4 regions of the Paenibacillus rhizoryzae genome follow, and region 3 is predicted to be linked to each of the others. Evidence: riboswitches for the same ligand, from Rfam matches in the RefSeq annotation. Region 3 holds a riboswitch; each other region holds the start of a gene.

What was found. Region 3 has a riboswitch for cyclic di-AMP ahead of AC6ESO_RS24135 (NlpC/P60 family protein). Riboswitches for the same ligand answer to the same signal wherever they lie in the genome.
Region 1: it holds a riboswitch for cyclic di-AMP, as region 3 does, so the genes downstream of both, AC6ESO_RS17300 (histidine kinase) here and AC6ESO_RS24135 (NlpC/P60 family protein) in region 3, are expected to answer to the same signal.
Region 2: it holds a riboswitch for cyclic di-AMP, as region 3 does, so the genes downstream of both, AC6ESO_RS29975 (hypothetical protein) here and AC6ESO_RS24135 (NlpC/P60 family protein) in region 3, are expected to answer to the same signal.
Region 4: it holds a riboswitch for cyclic di-AMP, as region 3 does, so the genes downstream of both, AC6ESO_RS06620 (3D domain-containing protein) here and AC6ESO_RS24135 (NlpC/P60 family protein) in region 3, are expected to answer to the same signal.

The regions. Positions count from the first base shown of each region.
Region 1 is NZ_JCAALT010000005.1:411,001-415,670, reverse strand. It holds gene AC6ESO_RS17310 (zinc ribbon domain-containing protein) at 22-282, shown strand; gene AC6ESO_RS17305 (DUF445 domain-containing protein) at 418-1,677, shown strand; cyclic di-AMP (ydaO/yuaA leader) riboswitch at 1,879-2,031, shown strand; gene AC6ESO_RS17300 (histidine kinase) at 2,226-4,556, shown strand.
Region 2 is NZ_JCAALT010000020.1:30,744-35,413, forward strand. It holds gene kdpB (potassium-transporting ATPase subunit KdpB) at 1-420, opposite strand, end outside; gene kdpA (potassium-transporting ATPase subunit KdpA) at 440-2,113, opposite strand; gene AC6ESO_RS29970 (potassium-transporting ATPase subunit F) at 2,145-2,222, opposite strand; gene AC6ESO_RS29975 (hypothetical protein) at 2,543-2,959, opposite strand; cyclic di-AMP (ydaO/yuaA leader) riboswitch at 3,089-3,257, opposite strand; gene AC6ESO_RS29980 (spermidine synthase) at 3,531-4,271, shown strand; gene thpR (RNA 2',3'-cyclic phosphodiesterase) at 4,303-4,670, shown strand, end outside.
Region 3 is NZ_JCAALT010000009.1:34,839-39,508, reverse strand. It holds gene AC6ESO_RS24145 (DEAD/DEAH box helicase) at 1-1,158, opposite strand, end outside; gene AC6ESO_RS24140 (hypothetical protein) at 1,824-2,243, shown strand; gene AC6ESO_RS24135 (NlpC/P60 family protein) at 2,357-2,854, opposite strand; cyclic di-AMP (ydaO/yuaA leader) riboswitch at 2,859-3,018, opposite strand; gene AC6ESO_RS24130 (hypothetical protein) at 3,338-4,156, opposite strand; gene AC6ESO_RS24125 (M1 family aminopeptidase) at 4,193-4,670, opposite strand, start outside.
Region 4 is NZ_JCAALT010000002.1:280,496-285,165, forward strand. It holds gene AC6ESO_RS06605 (SGNH/GDSL hydrolase family protein) at 1-652, opposite strand, end outside; gene AC6ESO_RS06610 (alpha/beta fold hydrolase) at 668-1,627, opposite strand; gene AC6ESO_RS06615 (polysaccharide deacetylase family protein) at 1,796-2,710, shown strand; gene AC6ESO_RS06620 (3D domain-containing protein) at 2,758-3,528, opposite strand; cyclic di-AMP (ydaO/yuaA leader) riboswitch at 3,638-3,842, opposite strand; gene AC6ESO_RS06625 (ATP-binding protein) at 3,909-4,670, opposite strand, start outside.

The DNA.
Region 1 (4,670 bases), on a different contig from region 3:
TACCCTCGGGGAGTGTTCGACGTGAGTGTCAGCTACAAGAACTGTCAAAGCTGCGGCATGCCTATAGCTAAAGGCGATAAGAACGGCACGGAAGGAAGCGGAGCGAAGAGCTTCAAGTATTGCATCCACTGTTACGTTGATGGCAAATTCACTTTGCCCGATCTTATGGCAGACGGCATGAAGGCACATGTGAAGGGCAAACTCGCCGACATGGGTTTTCCGAAGTTTACGACAGGGTTCTTTACGCGCGGCATTCATAAGCTGGAGCGCTGGAAGAGCTGACGAGCGCAAGAGCGGCTTTGGCGGAGAAGAGACAGACCCCGGGTCTTGTCTCTTTTTTGTTGTTTTCACGACTGTTTTTGCAACTGATTCGTATGAAGTGGTATGGTGTAAAGAAGCACTAGTAGGAGGAAGAACATGGCGAACGATTCAAGAAAAAATAAACATATAGCAAATATATCGCTGGGCATCATGGCAACGGGTTTCGCAGCCACGATCCCGTTCAGCGGGGCAGGGCTTAGCTTGCTGCATGTCGGCTTCGAGGCCGGCGTCATCGGGGGGCTCGCGGACTGGTTTGCCGTGACGGCGCTGTTTCGCCATCCGCTGCGAATTCCGATTCCGCATACGGCGCTGCTGCCTCGCAATCGCCAGAAGATGTCGGACGGCATCGTACGCGTTCTAGAAGATCGGCTGCTTGCTAAGGATAGCATGATCGAGAAGCTGCGTCAGATCGAGCTGGCAAAGCAGCTGCTGCCGGCCCTTCGGCAGGCGGCTCATTCAGCCGTACACAGCGAGCGTCTGCCTCACCTCCTGGAGGGAGCGCTGCGTACGATAGAGCTGGAGAAGCTGGTCCCTATTGTCTCGGGGGAAATTCGCTCCGCGGTGGAGCGTATTGATCTGGAAGCGGCGCTTCGCGGCTTCCTGCGTAACGCGGTAGAGAATGGCGTAGATGAGCGTCTGCTCGATTTGCTGCTGGAGCGCGCGGAAGAGTGGGCGAGCACGGAGGGGATGCGCCGCGAGCTGGGCAATGCGGCGATGACGCTTGTGAAAGGGCTGAATTTAGGCGGCCTGATGCAGTTTGCGGTCAACGCGTTCATCGGCTATTTGGATGAGGATAAGCTGGGCACGATGCTGCAATCCTTTATTTTGACGAAGATCCATGAGCTCAAGGTTCAGGGCACCGATCGTCGCGCTGTTATTATGAAGCATCTGCATCAAGGACTCGAGATGTTGATTACCCGTTTGGCCGAAACAGGGCAGCTGAATGCGCTGCGCGATGAGCTTCTCGCTTCATTTGATCTGGACGGCGAGATGACGCGCATGTTCGAATCTTTGCGCGAGAAGGGAATCACATTCCTCCGCTCGGAGGATTTTGCAGCTAAGGTATGGCCGATGCTGGAGGGGCTTCTTGATCGCCTGGAAGCCAACCATGGACTGGTTCAGGATGCCGAGCAATGGCTGAAAGGGCAGGTTGCCGGACTCATTGAGCGGAATCACACGAAGATCGGCTCGTTTGTGAAGGAGAACCTCGATCGCCTCGACAATGATCAACTGGTGGAATTAATAGAAGATAAAGTTGGGCAGGACCTGCAATGGATTCGGGTCAATGGTGCCGTTTGCGGTTTCCTGATCGGTCTATTATTGCGGTTAATTGAGATGGGCTTCGGTTATAACTAAGGAGAAGAAGCCGGCAGTCCGTTCTATTTCGCCTTATTTGCGAGAAACGGCAAATTAGTGAGGTAGAGTGAGACTGCTTGCGATCGACTCCATTGTAAGCGTTATATTCGCGCCAGTTGGCTGGAAATGAGAACGAAACCGTTTGCGGCGTTCCTTTACAAAAGACATGCGCAGGCGTAACATACGATTCATGCTTAATCTTCTGCTATAGCGCTGAATTTCTGTTTAGAAATCGGGGGAACCACTCAACTGGGGTGAATCTTGAAGAACGGACCGCTCGGTCCATGCTTTAAGTAGGGCGACTCTCACGCCCGAATCCGTCAGCTAACCTCGAAAGCGTATACGAGAGGCAACGATTGTTCGTGCATATAGACACTTTGATGATAACTTGTGCCTAGAAGCCGCGAGAGGCGTTCCTCTGTGTTAAAGAGGCAATTCCTGCAGGCTTCTTTTTTGTGCTGTTTATTAGAATAAAGGTGGACACAAAGAAGAATAAGTTTGCGAAGATTATGTAAGTTTAAAGGTGTAGAAAGGAAGGCGAAGTTGTCATGGCTGGTTACCGCCGCAAAACCCCTGAAGAAATGCTCTTATCCATCTCCAAAATTCATCGCGGCCGTCTTAAAATTTATGTTGGTGCCGTGAGCGGCTCAGGCAAAACCTATCATATGCTGCGTGAAGGCCAAGCGCTTAAGCAGCAAGGCATTGAGGTTGTCATCTGCGCAGTATCGACGATGCGCCGGCCTGAAACGGTGGAGCAGCTTGCTGATTTGGAGCGGATCCCGAGCATTCATTGGTACAAGGGGGACGTGGAGAAGAAAGATCTTAATTTGGATGCGATTCTGGAACGGAATCCGGAGGTGCTGCTCGTTGACGGGCTGGCGCACGAGAACCGGCCGGAAGCGAAATTCCCGACGCGTCTGGAGGACATCCAATTTCTTCTGAGTCACGGTATCAGTATCATCACAACCGTGAATGTATACGAACTCGAAGGGGTAACCGAGCTTGCGCAGAAGCTGACAGGCATCTCGGCGGAATGTACAGTATCCGCGGATCTGCTGGAATTGGCGGATGAGGTAAGGCTTATCGATGCATCGCCGGAAACGATTCTGTCACGCCTAAATGAAGGGCGTTTAAACAATATTAAAGATCCCGGGCTGCTCAAGCGCGGGAACCTTGGCAAGCTCAGAGAGATTGCCCTGCGGCTGATGGCCGAGGGCGTGAATGAGTCGCTGGAGAAATACCGCGAGGAGCAGGGCTTCATCGGTCCGTCCGGCGCGACGGAACGCATCCTGGTAGCGGCGCAGTATCACTGGAATGGTTCCATCTATATACGGCGCGGCCAGCAAATCGCGAAGCGTCTTAGCGGCGACCTGGAGGTTGTCGTCTTCGTGGATTCGAGCCAGGAGCCTACGAAGGAACGGGATGACTTCAAGCGCTCCATTCTGAAGCTGACCGAGAAGGTGTACGCGGGCTTCCGAGAAATTACGGTGAGCAATCGAAGACAAATTCCGCGCGCGCTCATTAAATACGCGATGCTGATCAATGCAACCCGCATCGTCATGGGGCATTCCAAGCAGACGCGTGCACAGGAGATCGCACAAGGCTCTATCGCGGGCAGCGTGCTGAAACAAATGCGCAACATCGACGTTTTCTTCATGGCGGACAGAGCCGATCATGAGGGCGAGCGAGTGCTCCCAACGAAACGGGCGACGCCGAAGCTGACAGCCGAACCATACCGGAGGCTCAGCGCGCAAGAGGTAGAGAAGAAGATCGAGCGGATTCGCCGCGGGAAATTCAAGGTCTATGTCGGCGCAGCGCCGGGAGTGGGTAAGTCCTATATGATGCTTCGCGAGGGCAATGATTTGCTGCGCAAAGATATCGACGTTGTAGTTGGACTCATGGAGACGCATGACCGTGCGGAAACGCAGGATCAGGCCGGACGGCTTGAGGTTGTGCCTCGTAAGTCCATTGAATGTGACGGCAAGGTTTACTCGGAGATGGATGTGGATGCCATTATCGCACGCAACCCGGAGGTTGTGCTGATTGACGAGCTGGCTTATACCAACGCGCCGAGCTGCCGTAACAAACGGCGGTACGAGGATGTACAGGAGATTTTGGATGCCGGCATTTCCGTCATCGCTACGATGAATGTACACCATCTGGAAAGCTTGAAGGATGCGGTGGAGCAGATTACAGGGACGGCTGTGAAAGAAACCGTACCGGACATGATGCTGCGACTTGCCGATGAGGTTGAACTGATTGATGTGGCACCTGACACGCTGCAGCAGCGGATGCGGGAAGGCCATATTTATAAAAATGATGACGTAGAGGACGCCCTCTGCGGTTTCTTTAAGACAGGGAACCTGATTGCGCTGCGCGAGCTTGCCCTGCGGGAAATCGCCGACGATGTCGATGAGCGTCTGGAATCGTGGGAACGCAACGGCTCGCTCCGCGGCCCATGGCGTCGCCATGAGTCGATCTTCGTAGCAGTCACGGTGAACAAGAAAGCGGAGAGACTCATTCGCCGCGGTTTCCGAATTGCGCATCGGCTCAAAGCGGATTGGCATGTCCATTACGTGCAAACGGAAGCGATGCCGGGCGAAGAGGAGCGGATTGAAGAGCTGCAGGAGCTGACGGCGCGTCTTGGCGGCACATTCGAGGTGGAGCGCAACGTCTCGCGTAACGATGTACCTGCTGCTTTGCTGGCGAAGGCGAACGTGCTGAAAAGTACGCAAATGGTACTTGGCCAATCCGGTCAAGGCTTCTGGAGCAAGCTGCGTCATAAATGCGTGGTCGACACCATTTTGCGTGAAGGTCGGCACATGGATGTGCTTGTTGTAGCGGATTTTAATCCAAACATCGAAATTGGAGAAGAATAGATACTGGGGTTTCGGCTCACATTTATTCACGACCGTGGATATCCATTTATTTTGGTAATATGTGAGATTACCTGACAATTTAAAAATTTAAATTGAAACAAGCCACTTTTCTTG
Region 2 (4,670 bases), on a different contig from region 3:
TGTCGGAATAAGCTCGCCGGCTTCCACGCGGACAATGTCGCCTTTCTTCAGCTGCGTGGAAGGAACCTGCTTGAAAGAGCCATCCCGCTGAACAAGCTTCGCCATCGTTTCGGACTTCGTTTTCCGAAGGGTATCCGCCTGCGCCTTGCCTCGGCCTTCTGCTAATGCTTCAGCGAAATTGCCGAACAAGACGGTAAAGAGCAGAATGAAAAATACGGTCACATTATAGCCTCGGCCTACTGTATCCGCGCCAAACAGATCAGGCTGTATGGATAGCAGCAACGTAATAACCGTACCTACTTCAACGATAAACATAACCGGGTTCTTGATCATGACCGCCGGATTCAGTTTCTTAAAGGCATCGAGTATCGCCTGCGATGCAATTTCCTTTGTTATTGTTTTTCTGCGTGCAGCAGCCATCGTTTATCTCTCCTTAAGTTTATTGCGGCATGGCCAGATGTTCAGCAATTGGCCCCAGTGCAAGTCCAGGGAAGAACGTGAGCGCTCCGATCACGAGAATGATCATGATGAGAATTCCCGTGAACAATGGTGTATTCGTGCGCAGCGTTCCAGTCGATACCGGTACAACTCGTTTAACCGCAAGAGACCCCGCAATCGCAAGCATGGCAATGATGGAAATATAACGGCCAAACAACATGACCAGACCAATCCCGATATTATAGAAGTCGGTATTCGCGGTCAGTCCGCCAAATGCGGAACCATTGTTTGCCGCACCGGACGTGAAGGCATAAAGCACTTCAGATAATCCGTGCGTCCCTGCGTTTGCTATGGACGCGGTAGCCACCGGCGTTGCAAGTGCAATCGCGGTCGGTGCCAGAATGAGCAAAGGATGAATGAGAAGCGCAATTGCAGCAAGCTTCACTTCTTTTCCTTCAATTTTCTTACCGAGGAATTCCGGCGTGCGTCCAACCATCAGACCGCAAATGAATACCGATAAAATGAGATACAGTAACCCATTGAGGAGCCCGACGCCTTTACCGCCGAATACGTTATTCAGCATCATTTCGGACAACGCAACAAAGCCGCCCATCGGTGTTAACGATTCGTGCATATTGTTTACAGACCCCGTAGTAGCTGCCGTTGTCACCGCTGTAAACAATGCGGACTGCGATTCGCCAAACCTTACTTCCTTGCCCTCCATATTTCCGTGAAGGCCTGCCGCATCAAGAGCGGGAACGCCTCTGTATTCCGATACAAAAACGACTGTAAGCATAACCAAGAAGATGAGTCCCATAGCTCCAAATACAGCCCAGCCCTGCTTCTTGTTCTTAATCATCAGACCGAAAGCATACACGAGCGCGGTAGGAAGCAGCATCATGCATATAATTTCAACCATGTTTGTGAGCGGTGTTGGATTCTCGAACGGATGCGCAGAGTTCGTACCGAACCATCCACCGCCGTTTGTACCCACGTGTTTAATGGATTCAAGTGTCGCTACAAGACCTCTGGTTATCGTCTGCTGAGCCCCTTCAAGCGTGGTCGCATCTATAGCACCCTGGAACGTTTGCGGAATGCCTTGGAATACGAAGAACAAAGCGACCAAGAAGCTGAGCGGCAAGAATACTCGCGTAATTCCGCGAACCATATCCACGTAGAAGTTACCGAGATTATCTTGACGGCCGATGAGTCCACGTATGAACGCAATCGCTATAGCAAAGCCGGTTGCCGCCGACGTGAACATTGGAAACGTGATGGCAAGCAATTGAGACAAGTAAGAAAGTCCATTCTCACCTGAGTACGACTGCCAGTTTGTATTCGTAATAAACGATACGGCTGTATTAAATGCCTGCGCTGCCGGCATATTGCCGATCCCGTCCGGATTGAGCGGCAGGAAGCTTTGAAACCGCAGGACAAGATACAGAAGAATCATCATGACGAAGTTGCTAAGCAGGACGGCTGCTATATACTTTTTCCATCCCATTGCTTCATCTTCGCGTACGCCCATCAAGCGATACAGCATGCGTTCGAAAGGACCGAACACACGATCGAGCCCCGTTTTTTCTCGTTGAAAGACTTTTACTAAATAACTGCCTACCGGCTTAACCAACAACATTAAGATGATAAGCGTTATGGCAACTTGTATGAACCCCATACTCATGTTATGAATCCTCCGCCCTTACCATTTAGAATTTTTCGGGTTTTACTAATACAAAGCCAAGGTACAAGATTAGAACAGCTGCAATAATACCGACGATAATCATAGCGTTACCTCCCTAGGCTTTCTCACAAAACTTAAGAAATCCCCAAAATATAGCAAATGCAGCAACAAACAATACGACCATTGTAAAATCATTCATCATGTCTCTTTACTACCTCCCTGTTACTGCAGTAATGAATTGAGAATATTTTCCCCTGTTGGATTGAAACTATGCTTGAATTAATGGGTGCCTGAAGTTTGTTTGGATACTCATCATTTCCCCTCGTTGGTATAGTGAAATCTTAATACGGGTTGCTGTAAAAAGGGGGTAAAGAAACCTGCTGCCAGGTGTAAAAAAAGTATAAAAATCGCCGTTATCGATGTTTAGAATGAGACATAGGCCTGCGAATGGTCGAATAAATACGCGCGATTCCATAATGCGCAGCTTCGGCCCGTGATACCTTTAGCTGTATAATCGAGCTGCTCAGCCAAGCTTGTTAATGCGGATTCCATTAAATGTGCGCGTTCCGTTCCCCACGATTCTTCCTTCTGATGGATATAATCCAAACTTTCTTCTAGTGTCAGACCCTTGATTCGCTGGTAGATGGCCGTCCACTGCACGATGTCCCCCTTCAGGTTACAGCCGTGCAGCTGGAATTCAATGAACCCACTTCCGCCGTCATTCGTGGTAATCGCAAGCAAACCGCAAATACAGTCTTCACTATGTCCGGGCAGCCTTTCATCGGTGAGCTCACCGTCAAATTGAAACAGCTCAATCGCTTTAATCTTGCAATCTTTCATACTACTCACTCTCCTGATTGTTTGTCGGCAGATGATAGAAAACGCAAAGAGGCCCGGGAGCAGAGAAACTCTGCTCCCGGGCCTCTTAAACAGCGTAAAGAAACAAGCTGTTGCAAGCTCGATTGAAGGGGGTTCTCTCTCATACGCTTACGAGGTTAGCTGTCGGATTCGGGCTTGAGAGTACCCTACCTTAACAAATAACACCTGTTATGGATTCACCCCAAGGAGCCGCTCTGGCATGCGTCGGCTCCTAATTGGTTCCCCCGTTCCTCTTGCGAGGACTCAGCGTTTAAAGCAAGATTTGATGTTGTTGAATCAAATCTTATTCCTGTTACACGAGATTGTAAAATCTGATTATGTGACCATATTCTCCTATTCGGACGTTATCCGTTTATGAAAGCGATGTCTTTCAATGGAGACACTCAATTTCAATAGATTTCCGTCAGAATGCTCCAATTTTTCGCATTTTCTATGGTGAAGCATTAACAATTGAATGTTCCTCGGGGATGCGGTACGCTGGTAATCATAGCGGAGAAGGCTGGCCGGCTAAGGCGAAGGAGATTGGTTCATTGTGCAGATTTTGCACCGGGAAAGCAGCGGACAGCAGGAAATAACCGTTTACGATACGAGTGAGTATGGAGAGGAGCGCGGGCGATTCCGCATCCTTCAGTTCTCGAACAGCGCCATGCAAGGCGCTATGGATTTGGACCAGCCGGAACGTATCTTGTTTGAATACCCGCAGGCAATGATTCACCTCATGAACAGTAGTAATCCTTCCTTCCAGCGTGTGTTCGTTATCGGACATGGCATCGGGACGATTGCGCGGAATTGCCCGGGGAAGCGCTTTAAAGTTGCAGAGCTGGACGAGCATGTGGTAGCGTTAAGCAAGGAGTATTTTGGCTATAGTGACGATAATGTGGTGGTTGGCGATGGCCGCGAGTTTCTTGCTGACGAGGATGCGTATGCGCTTGATTTCATCGTGCTTGATGCCTTCTCCGATAAGGGCACACCTCGGCATTTAACTTCGCAGGGCTTCTTCGAGCTCGCTGCCGCCAAGCTGGACGAGAACGGCGCGATCCTCATCAATCTGATGGGTAAACGCGAAAATGATGCTCATATAAACGCCATCTATACGACGCTGCAGGAAGTGTATCGCTCTGTGCAAGCTTTTGCCTTGCCAGCTGAAAGTGCATCCGATCGAAGGAATTACATTCTCGTGGGAAGCAACGAGCCGCTTCCCTATCAAAATCGGCGCATGGCTGGGTTTATGGAGATCGAATTAGGGCAAGGCTATATCATTGAAGATCGCTAGCACCATGCACTAGAGAGGTTGATATAAACTGATGAATACGCCAGTCACGACGGAGCAGACCGTCCGCTTGTTCGCCGCTGTCTCCGTTCCAGATGCCATCAAGCAGTCTATTTCCATCATGTGCGAAGACATCAAGTCACAGCTTCCCTTCCGCAAATGGGCACATAGGGACGATTATCACATCACGCTGCAATTTCTAGGCGATACGCCGAGCGCGCTTGTTCCAGCCATAGCAACTGCACTGAGTGAAGCAGCTACTGGTGTTCCTGCCTTCGAGCTGCAGGTTGCCTCGCTAGGCGTCTTCGGTCGCCCGATTCGCCCCTCCATCCTGTGGGCCGGCGTCGAAGGAGATGTCGCGCAATTGCATATGCTGCAACAAAATGTAGCCCGGATGTTGAA
Region 3 (4,670 bases):
GAGCCGCTCGCACATGCGGCGGCTATTCACGAACAGCAGCACGGAGCGTGCGCCTTCCATCAGCGCCATCATCCGCTCGATGATGGGCTGCCACACGCCATCGCGCGTGCGGGCAGGGCGGCTGAGGTCCGGCATCGTAACCCGGACCTCTATGGATTTGGTCATCGTACTCTCGACGATGACCACGGGGCGCTGCGCGTAGCCGAGCGGATGCACCTGCTCTGGCTCGGCTTGCTGCCCGGAGGCGAAGGCGCCAATAGCCTCGCCGCCATCTCGCGATGCATCTCCGATATCGGCAGCGTCCGCACCAAAACCTCCGTGCTCATCGCCCGCACCGGGCCCGACACCGCTCTCTGGATAGCCATCGCCCGCACCGAGCCCGCCACTGCGCCTCGCGCTGTCTCGTCCTACATTTTCTCCAGCGCGTGCACCTGCGCCAAACTCCGCGCCGGCCGCCGGCTCCCAGCCGCCAAGAAACCGCGCGACCCGCGACAGCGGCTTCTGCGTCGCAGACACGCCGATCCGCTGCACGGGCCGCGCCGCGAGCGCGGACAGCCGCTCCAGCGAGAGCGACAAATGCGCGCCGCGCTTGTCACCGGCAAGACTATGGATCTCGTCGACGATAACGGTCTCGACCGTATCGAGCATGCTGCGACCTTTGTCCGACGTGAGCAGCAAGTAGAGGGACTCCGGCGTCGTCACGAGCACGTCGGGAGGGCGCCGAGCCATGCGAGCCCGCTCGCTTGAAGGCGTATCGCCGGTCCGCACCGCTGAGCGGATACCCGGCCATGCCTCAGCCGCGTCACCGCTTTCGCCACTTTCAAACCGCTCAATGTCCTCCATAAACCCGACCAAATGGTGCTGAATGTCATTGTTGAGCGCTTTTAGCGGCGTGATATACAGCACGCGCACGCCTGGCGAGAGGGCTTTGCCCCGTGCGGCAGCAGCCAGCTTGCGCTGAGCAAGCCGATTCAAACAGGGCAGCAGCGCCGCCAGTGTTTTGCCTGAGCCGGTTGGCGCGGCAATCAGCGTATGACGGCCTTCCGCAATGGCGGCCCATGCTTCCAGCTGGACAGGCGTAGGCTCGCCGAACGTATGCCCAAACCAACCGGCCAGCGTCTTATGAAATCCCGCGAGTGCGGGAGAAAAGAGTGACATAGCGAAACCTCCTTTTCTATGAGAACTCAGAACGTATAATTCCATCTCCAGAGGACTTCGACAGCCGTAATATTCGCTGTAACGCAGTCCGTAGTTCTTATCTTATTTCATTAAAGTAACTCGATTTGAAATTTCAACGCACCTCAGAGCCCTTGATCAATATAACTCGAGCCGAAATTCTAACGAACCCCACAGGTCTTATTTCAGCAAATTAGCTCCATTTGAAATTCTAACGAATCCTACGGGCCTTATTTGGCCAGAAATATCCCTTTTCCATCCGAATTCACCTAAATAAGGCCACTAGGATTCGTTAGAATCGAAAAGTGGCGATTTTCCTTAAAATAAGGCCTCCATGGTTCGTTAGCGTGCAGTCACAGCAAAACGGACAGCGCCAGCCGCTTCCCACGTCCCGGAACGCCATCTCAGCGCACAGCCGCTCCACCGCAATGAAAACGCCCTACTCGGCACTAGTCGTCGCACCAACGCCTTCTGGGCACTAGCCGTCTCACCCTCGCACTACTCCTTCTCTATCATCCTACTATTCATCATGAGTCAATCGATTCCTCTTTAGACAGTCCTCGTCGGTTTCGGCTGCAAAAATCGGTCATTTGTTCAGCTTCGTTACATAAACTTAAAAAAAAGAACCCATACAGGAGGAATCCGGCATGGCAGGATGGCGGGACAGCTTAGAGAATCGGCGAGCAGAGTGGAAGAAGCTAGAGGTGGGGTTAACCGATACGTTGGCGGGACGGCGTGTGCTGCGGGTGACCGGTCCGAGAACGCCGCGTCTGACAACGCCGGTGACGAAGGCGGTTCGTCAAGAGGAGCTCAAGGCAGTGGCCGATACGTTCGATGCGGGGCTTGCTTGCTTCTGCCTCGGTGAGCTGCCGGCAGGTGAGCGTCAAAATTTCCTCGAAGCCTGGCATGAGCGGCTTGCCTCAGGCGCGATCGTCGTCATGGCCGACCGCCGGAGCGAAGGCTGCGCGACGCCAATCGAGCTGCATGATCTGTTTGCGCCGCTTGGCAGCAAGCTCGATGTTCAGGTTGGCCGAACGTTCTGGTGGGTGCGCTACTTAAGGCGGTAATCCCGAATATGCCCCATAGCGAAACAAAAGAAGCCGCAGATGCTTGTCCCGAAGGACGAACAGCTGCGGCTTCTTTTGTGCTCACACAGGCACCTAGGCAGGTGCAATCAAACTTACTCGTCGTCGCCGCCATCTGCTTCGTCAGAAGGCTCGTTCGCGTATTTCTCATACGTTTCCGGGCTCATCACGCGACGTGCTGTAACGTACCGTTTGGAATAGTAGGAATCACTTAGTGCGCTGATGGTCACACCTTTGCTGCTGGAGGAATGTGCAAACTTGCCTTCTCCAACATAGACGCCAACATGCGAGATTCCTTTGCCTGTCGTATTAAAAAATACGAGGTCGCCGGCAATCAAATCCGCTTTCGCGATTTTCTTGCCCAGCTGTGCTTGCGAACGGGATGCATGCGGGATATCCACGCCGAGTTTATTAAACACGTACATGGTGAATCCGGAGCAGTCAAACCCTTTCGTTGTCGTGCCGGTGTACACATAAGGTGTACCGATCAGATCTGAGATGACCCCATCCATTTTGGATTGCGCGAAAACGCTTCCTGTTTGAAAAAGTAGAAGCATCGCCAGTCCGATCAAAAGTGCAGAAATCTTTTTCAAAACGGGAAACTCCTTCCAGTGCCTACGAGGTTAGCTGTGGGGTTCGGTTGAAGGCTCCCTATGATCACCTCTGGCATTCCGCGGCTTGCTTTGCGGATGTCGGGATCAATTCACCCAAGATGGTTCCCCCGTTTCCCGTGATGGGAATTCGGCAAAATTTTCATTTCTAGGCATAATTATTCGATCATTTTCTTCCTTCTCCTTCCTAGTTCACAACTTGTTCACAAATTAAAATTATTAGAATGCAACCTTTTACCTCTCACTTTCGTATAGCGGGCGCTGGTTTGAGCCGTTTTGGGTCTCGCTCACCACCGCGCTCACGCGCAGCCCATCCCTGCAAAGCATGTCTCATCTTGAATAAAGACGCATGTCAAAAAAACCCGCTCTGTCGAGGGGTTTGTCTTTTATATGCCAGTTATTAGTTGAAAAAGAGACCGTCCCACTGCCATTAACATGACATGGTGGGCGGCCTCTGCGCACGGATTAGACTTGTTTCGACTGCCAGGCGTCGTACTGGGCGGCTACCGTCCACACCTTCATGATGGTTCGGATTAACTGGTAGCCTTGATGCAGGATAAGTGCCAGCAAACCTGCCCAAAGCAGCGAGACGGAGGCAATGGTCATGCTAAGTACGGCTCCGATAGCCCACATGAGAAGGGAAATGCCGGCGAAAGGCAGGAAGTTCGCGATACATGTCCATAAGGACCGGAGGGTGCCGGTTCCGGCGACCGCTCCGAACTGCATGGAGAGGAAGAGCAGGTGGATCAGAACCGCCCATGCGAGCCAGGCACCCGCCCACGGACCTGCATGCTGCGCAAACTCCAGCAGTGAATTGCTTGCCAGTAGTTTTGTTAAAGCCCGAGGCAGCAGCCAGATGGCCGGGAGGAGCGTGAGCGTCGTCTCCACCAAGTAGAGCAGCGCTACCGGTTTCCAAGCCGCTCGAATGCCTTTTAGAAATTTTGTTCCGTTCGCGTCCGTCACATGATGGAGAGAGTGGAACAGCCCTGCATTCAGGAAAGGGGTGATCACAATGCGCCCAGCCAGCAGCCCGCAGAAGAGCCAGATGTATGGGCGGATCAGATCGGTCTTGATGAGCTGGAACTGCGCTTCCGTCATGAAGAGCTGAACGGCCGTTCCGCTGCTGCCGATGCTGTCCGGGAATCTTTTTAGAAGCGGCACGGTAATGCCTTCGATGGTTCGATAGAGGAAGAAGCCCCATATCAGCTCATATAGAAACAACATAATGATAATGTAGAAGTGCTTAACGGTCAGTCGCCAGCCTTGCTTCATGTGCGTTCTCATTTATCATCACCTCCCAGAAAATTTGTACGAGGCTCGTCACCATGCAATGGATGCAAATATACTTTCAATTAGCTTGGAGACGCCGACACTCCAGCGCGTGCGTGATTTCTCAGCTAGCTCGGCTTTCATAAAGTTGTTGATATGTTTGTTGTCGAGCACGTTGTCGTTGTGCGGATCGACGGCGGCCCATAGCAGCTTGGAGGAATGGACGATTTTATATTGAATGTGGGATTCTCGGCCATCCCACACTTTAGGCATCAGCGTTCCGTCGGCAAAATGGAACACCACCGACACCGGTCCGGAGCTGCCGCCTGTCTTCTTAATGAGCACAACCGATTCATACTGTGTCTCATTGCCTTGTTTCACCGGACGTACATGAATGGAAGCGACCGAGTAGTCGGACATTTCATCGCCGTACACGAAATGACTGAAGTAGTCGTTCCACTTCGTCTTCGTTACGGATTCTACGACGCGCTGGAAGTCGGCGGTGGAAGGATGCTTGAATTTATATTTT
Region 4 (4,670 bases), on a different contig from region 3:
CTTGCGAGTAATCGAAACCTACTGCTTGCAGGAAAGCTCTTGCAAGCACGGCATGGCCTGCTTGACTCGGATGAACGCGATCCCATGCGATTGTAGCCGGGTAGATGTGCTCCATCACCCGGTTGAAGGCAGCTTGCGTATCCACGAATAATGCATCGTGTTTAGCGGCAATTTCGCGTACGATTGCGCCGTAACGATCCATCTGAGCTCTCATCGCATCGTTTGGATTCGGTTCAAGGTAGAAAGGCGTCATCAGTACAAGCCCTTTCAGCTTCGGCCTTGTCTGAACGACGAGTTCCTCCAGTGTTGCCGCATACTCTTCCGGGTACACATGCGATTCTGTAATAAGAGGCGTATCAAATTGACGCCATACATCGTTGGTGCCGATCATGATCGAGAGCCAATCCGGCTTCTGATCCAGCACATCCGCCTGCCAGCGCGCCTTCAAATCAAGCACGGTATTGCCGCTTGTTCCGACGTTCACAACGCGAATACCGCGCTCCGGATAAGCGGCTGTCAGCAAGGCATCGACAAGGCCGACATATCCTTTGCCAATGGCATCGAACAGCCCTTCTCCAACAGGCCGCGCCCGGCCGCAATCCGTGATGGAATCTCCAATCATAACAAGCTTATCTTTCACCTCTAACAACATAAACGTCGACCTCCCCTATTCCGCTAAGAAAAACTGCATAATTTTATCATTCAAGCCCGGCAGCCCTTCATGGCCAAAGTCCGGGAAAATTTCAAGACGCTTCTTCGATGTAATCTTGTTATAGGCCGCAAATTGCGTGGATGGCGGGCAGATCGTGTCCATTAGACCCACGCCCATCAGCACCTCGCCTTGAATCCGGTTTGCTAAATGCTGAATGTCTATGTAACCCAGCTTCGTGAAAATTTCATCCTCGCGCTCATGCTGCGGATCGAAATGACGGAAGTAAGTACGCAGCTCATGATACGCGTCCTTGGCCAGATCCATTTCCCATACGCGTCTATAGTCGCTGAGGAACGGGAATACGGGCGCAAGCTTGGCTACTCTCGGCTCCAGCGCCGCACATGCGATCGTCAAGGCGCCGCCTTGCGAGCCGCCCATGGCATAAACTCGGCTTGGATCGACCTCAGGCATATTCAGCGCGATGCCTGCAAGCTGAGCCGTGTCGAGGAAGATGTGGCGGAATAGCAGCTGATCCGGCTCATCGTCAAGCCCGCGGATGATGTGGCCATGATGGGTGTTGCCTTTTACGCTGCCGGTATCTTCAGACTTACCGCCTTGACCGCGGCAATCCATCGCGAACACGGAATAGCCAAGCGATACATAAGCAAGACGTTCGGTCCAATCGCCGGAATGGCCGGTATAGCCGTGAAATTGAACCACTGCAGGGTGTGGCGCTGCCGCGTTCCGAGGACGCGCGTACTGCGCATGAACACGAGCGCCTTTGACGCCGGTAAAGTAAAGATCGAAGCATTCCGCCTGCGGCGTTTGGAAAGCACTTGGAATAAGTTCTACGGAAGCATCGGTCTCGTGCATCTCCGCTAAAGCGCGATCCCAGTATGCATCGAAGTCAGCAGGTTTTGGATTGATTCCTGAATACGTTTTCAATTCATGTAACGGCATATCAATGGCTGGCATGTTCTATCCCCTTTTCAACTTATTCCCTTACATGTTACGTGTTCGGGACTAACCATGTAAAGAGGGATCTTTCATGCATGATCAAAGGATGGCAGGGCAAAATGAGAGCGACAGGTTACTGTACGGTAATAGAAGTACATTTTCGCTTGGAGCGGAGGGACGAAGAACATGTTCGGGATGCCTGTAACAAAGCGGGTGTTAGTGCTGCTGCTTGCCTGGACCGCATTAGTAGGCTCCTCGTCGCTCGCTGACGATGCCAACTCCTCTTCTGCCGATTTATCTCGCGTCAGCGGCGTCAGTGACCCCTTGCCTGCAGCTGAACATGAAGGACACGGGATCACTGCCGGTACCAAACACGCAGAGCCTTCTTTCAACAGCGAGCAGAGACGCAGGAAGAAGCGCAGCAGCGCCATGTCATGGGTAAAGCTTCAGCAGCAATTTCCCGGTTCTTTCGTTGTCTGGGGACCGCGAGGATCACGCCGTGTAGCACTGACTTTCGATGACGTGCCTGATCCGCGTTACACGCCACAGGTACTGGAAATTCTTGCCCGTTATAAAGTAAGAGCCACCTTCTTTGTCGTCGGCAACCGCGCGGCGAAACACCCGGCTCTTGTACGGCGCATGCGTAAAGAAGGCCATATTATAGGCAATCATTCGTATGATCATGCGGTGTTCTCGCGCATTTCCCGTTATGCCTTCGAGCAGCAAATTTGGCAAACCGATGGGATCCTGCGTCCCCTTGCCGGATACAGTCCCAAATTCATACGGCCGCCCTACGGCGAGATTACTCCGCAGCAGGTCGACTGGCTGCGCCGCAGAGGCTACATTGTCGTCAATTGGGATGTGGATTCCGTCGACTGGAAAAGTCTCGACAGCAACAGCATCCTTATCAATATCAAACGAACCCTGCAGCCCGGATCGATTATATTGCAGCATGCCGGCGGCGGGGAAGGCCAGGATTTATCGGGCACAATCGCTGCACTCCCAAGGCTCATCCGGCTGCTGCACAGCAAAGGGTACCAGATCGTAACGCTGCCTGAGCTGCTGAATAAACCTGAAGCTCGCGGTGCCCGGTCTAGATAATAACAAAACGGCAGCCCCACCGGGCTGCCGTTTTGTTTCACTATATGCTATTCAAGAATGAATACTTTCACGTATTGAAAGCCAAATGTGCTGGCTTGCTGTTGCGATTGCGGTACGAAAATATCAATACGATCGCCTTTGATGGCACTGCCAGCATCTGCCGCAATAGCCATCATGCCGCCGGCCGGAAGTCCGCCATGGTCATAGCCTGTAACATAGACCTTGCTGCCAAGCGGGATAACGTTCGGGTCAACTGCAATTGTTCCAAGCTTAAGCGGGTTACCGAAGTAGTCTACCGCGCCCCATGAGCCGTTCTCCGATGCAGCTGCTGTATACGCGCTTGCTTTCGCTTGTACAACTTCCGAATAGTTATAATTGCTGTTGCCGATCGTGATGATTTCATCTTCTCTATCCAGAGAAGTCATTTTCATCGATTTGCCTACCGCTGCTTTAGACGCTGCTTTCACAGCTTTCGGAGCGGCTTTCGCTTTCGGCGCAGCCTTAGCTTTCGGAGCTGCTTTCGCCTTAGGTGCAGCTTTCGCTTTCGCTGCCTTCTCAATCGGTGCTGCCTTCGCAGAAGTCGTCTTCACAACTTGCGAAGTCGGAATAACGATGCTAAGCCCTGCATAGATGTTGTTGGGATCAATCATCGGATTAGCTTTCAGCATTTGCTGCAAGGAAATACCGAATTGCTTGGAAAGCTCCCAGAACGTGTCGCCGTCTTTCGCACTGTACGTCGATGCTGCGCTTGCTGAGTGTGTGAGAACAGCAAAGCTGAGCGCTGCGATTACAACGCTTTTCTTCCATACTTGTTTCATCAAGTTGTATTGCCTCCTTTTGATTTACGGCTATCATCCACGGAACTGCATGTGCGGATTTATTCCGTCATCGCGATGAAGGACACACAGCTTAACAGCGTGTCATAATCTTCCTTATCGCATGCGGCCTGCGAGGTTAGTTGTCGGATTCGGATTGAGGAGTTCAACCCTACGCTTCGTGAAATAAGCGATTCACCCCAGCGCCAGATGCGCGTTCAGCACTGCATTCCAATCCAGCGGAATGTCAGGCCGGAGGGCAGTGATGCCACTCCCTAAAAGATCCCCCGTACGTTACGTTTCGGCTCGCGTAATAGAATACCATATCCGGCAAGGCGAATCCTACCGGTAAATACAGGAACAGCTTTCAAAATTACCACTTTCTAGACATTTCGCGGAAGAAAGATGCTCACCGTAGTCCCCTTCTGAGGAATGCTTGTAATGTCCATCCGTCCATGATGGCCTTCGATGATCCGATAACAGATCATGAGTCCCAGACCCGTTCCGCTGTCTTTCGTAGTAAAGAACGGCCCGCCTAGTTTAGGCAGCTGATCCTGCGGAATGCCGATCCCCTGGTCGATGATTTCGACGATCAGCTCGCATTGCTGATGCAGCTTCATATCGATCGTAATCACACCGCCGCTTGGCATGGCCTCGATCGCATTCTTGAGCACATTGACGAACACCTGCTTCAGCTGATTCTCGTCGCAGAGCAGCTCCGCTGAAGTGGCGTCCGCACGCGAGACGATCTGTACATCGCGCAGAATCGCCTGTGTTTCAAGCAGCGTCAGCACGCTTTGAATGATTTTGACCAAGTCGTGCTTTCGGAACTGGTTCGCCTGCGGCTTGGCAAGCGCCATGAATTCCTGCACGATGGAGTTGATCCGGTCCAGTTCAACCAGCATAATATCGAAGTATTCATGATACTGGTCGATCTTCGTCTTCAGAAACTTCGAGAAGCCGATCAGCGACGTTAGCGGATTGCGAATTTCGTGTGCGATACCCGCGGCCATTTGACCGGCCACCGACAGCTTCTCCGACTGAATCAGCGCTTCCTCTTCCTTCTTCCGTTCACGCATATCGCGGAACACGCTTTGCACGACAGTGCCCTTATCCAAGTAATTGCGAATACGCGTGCTGGACAC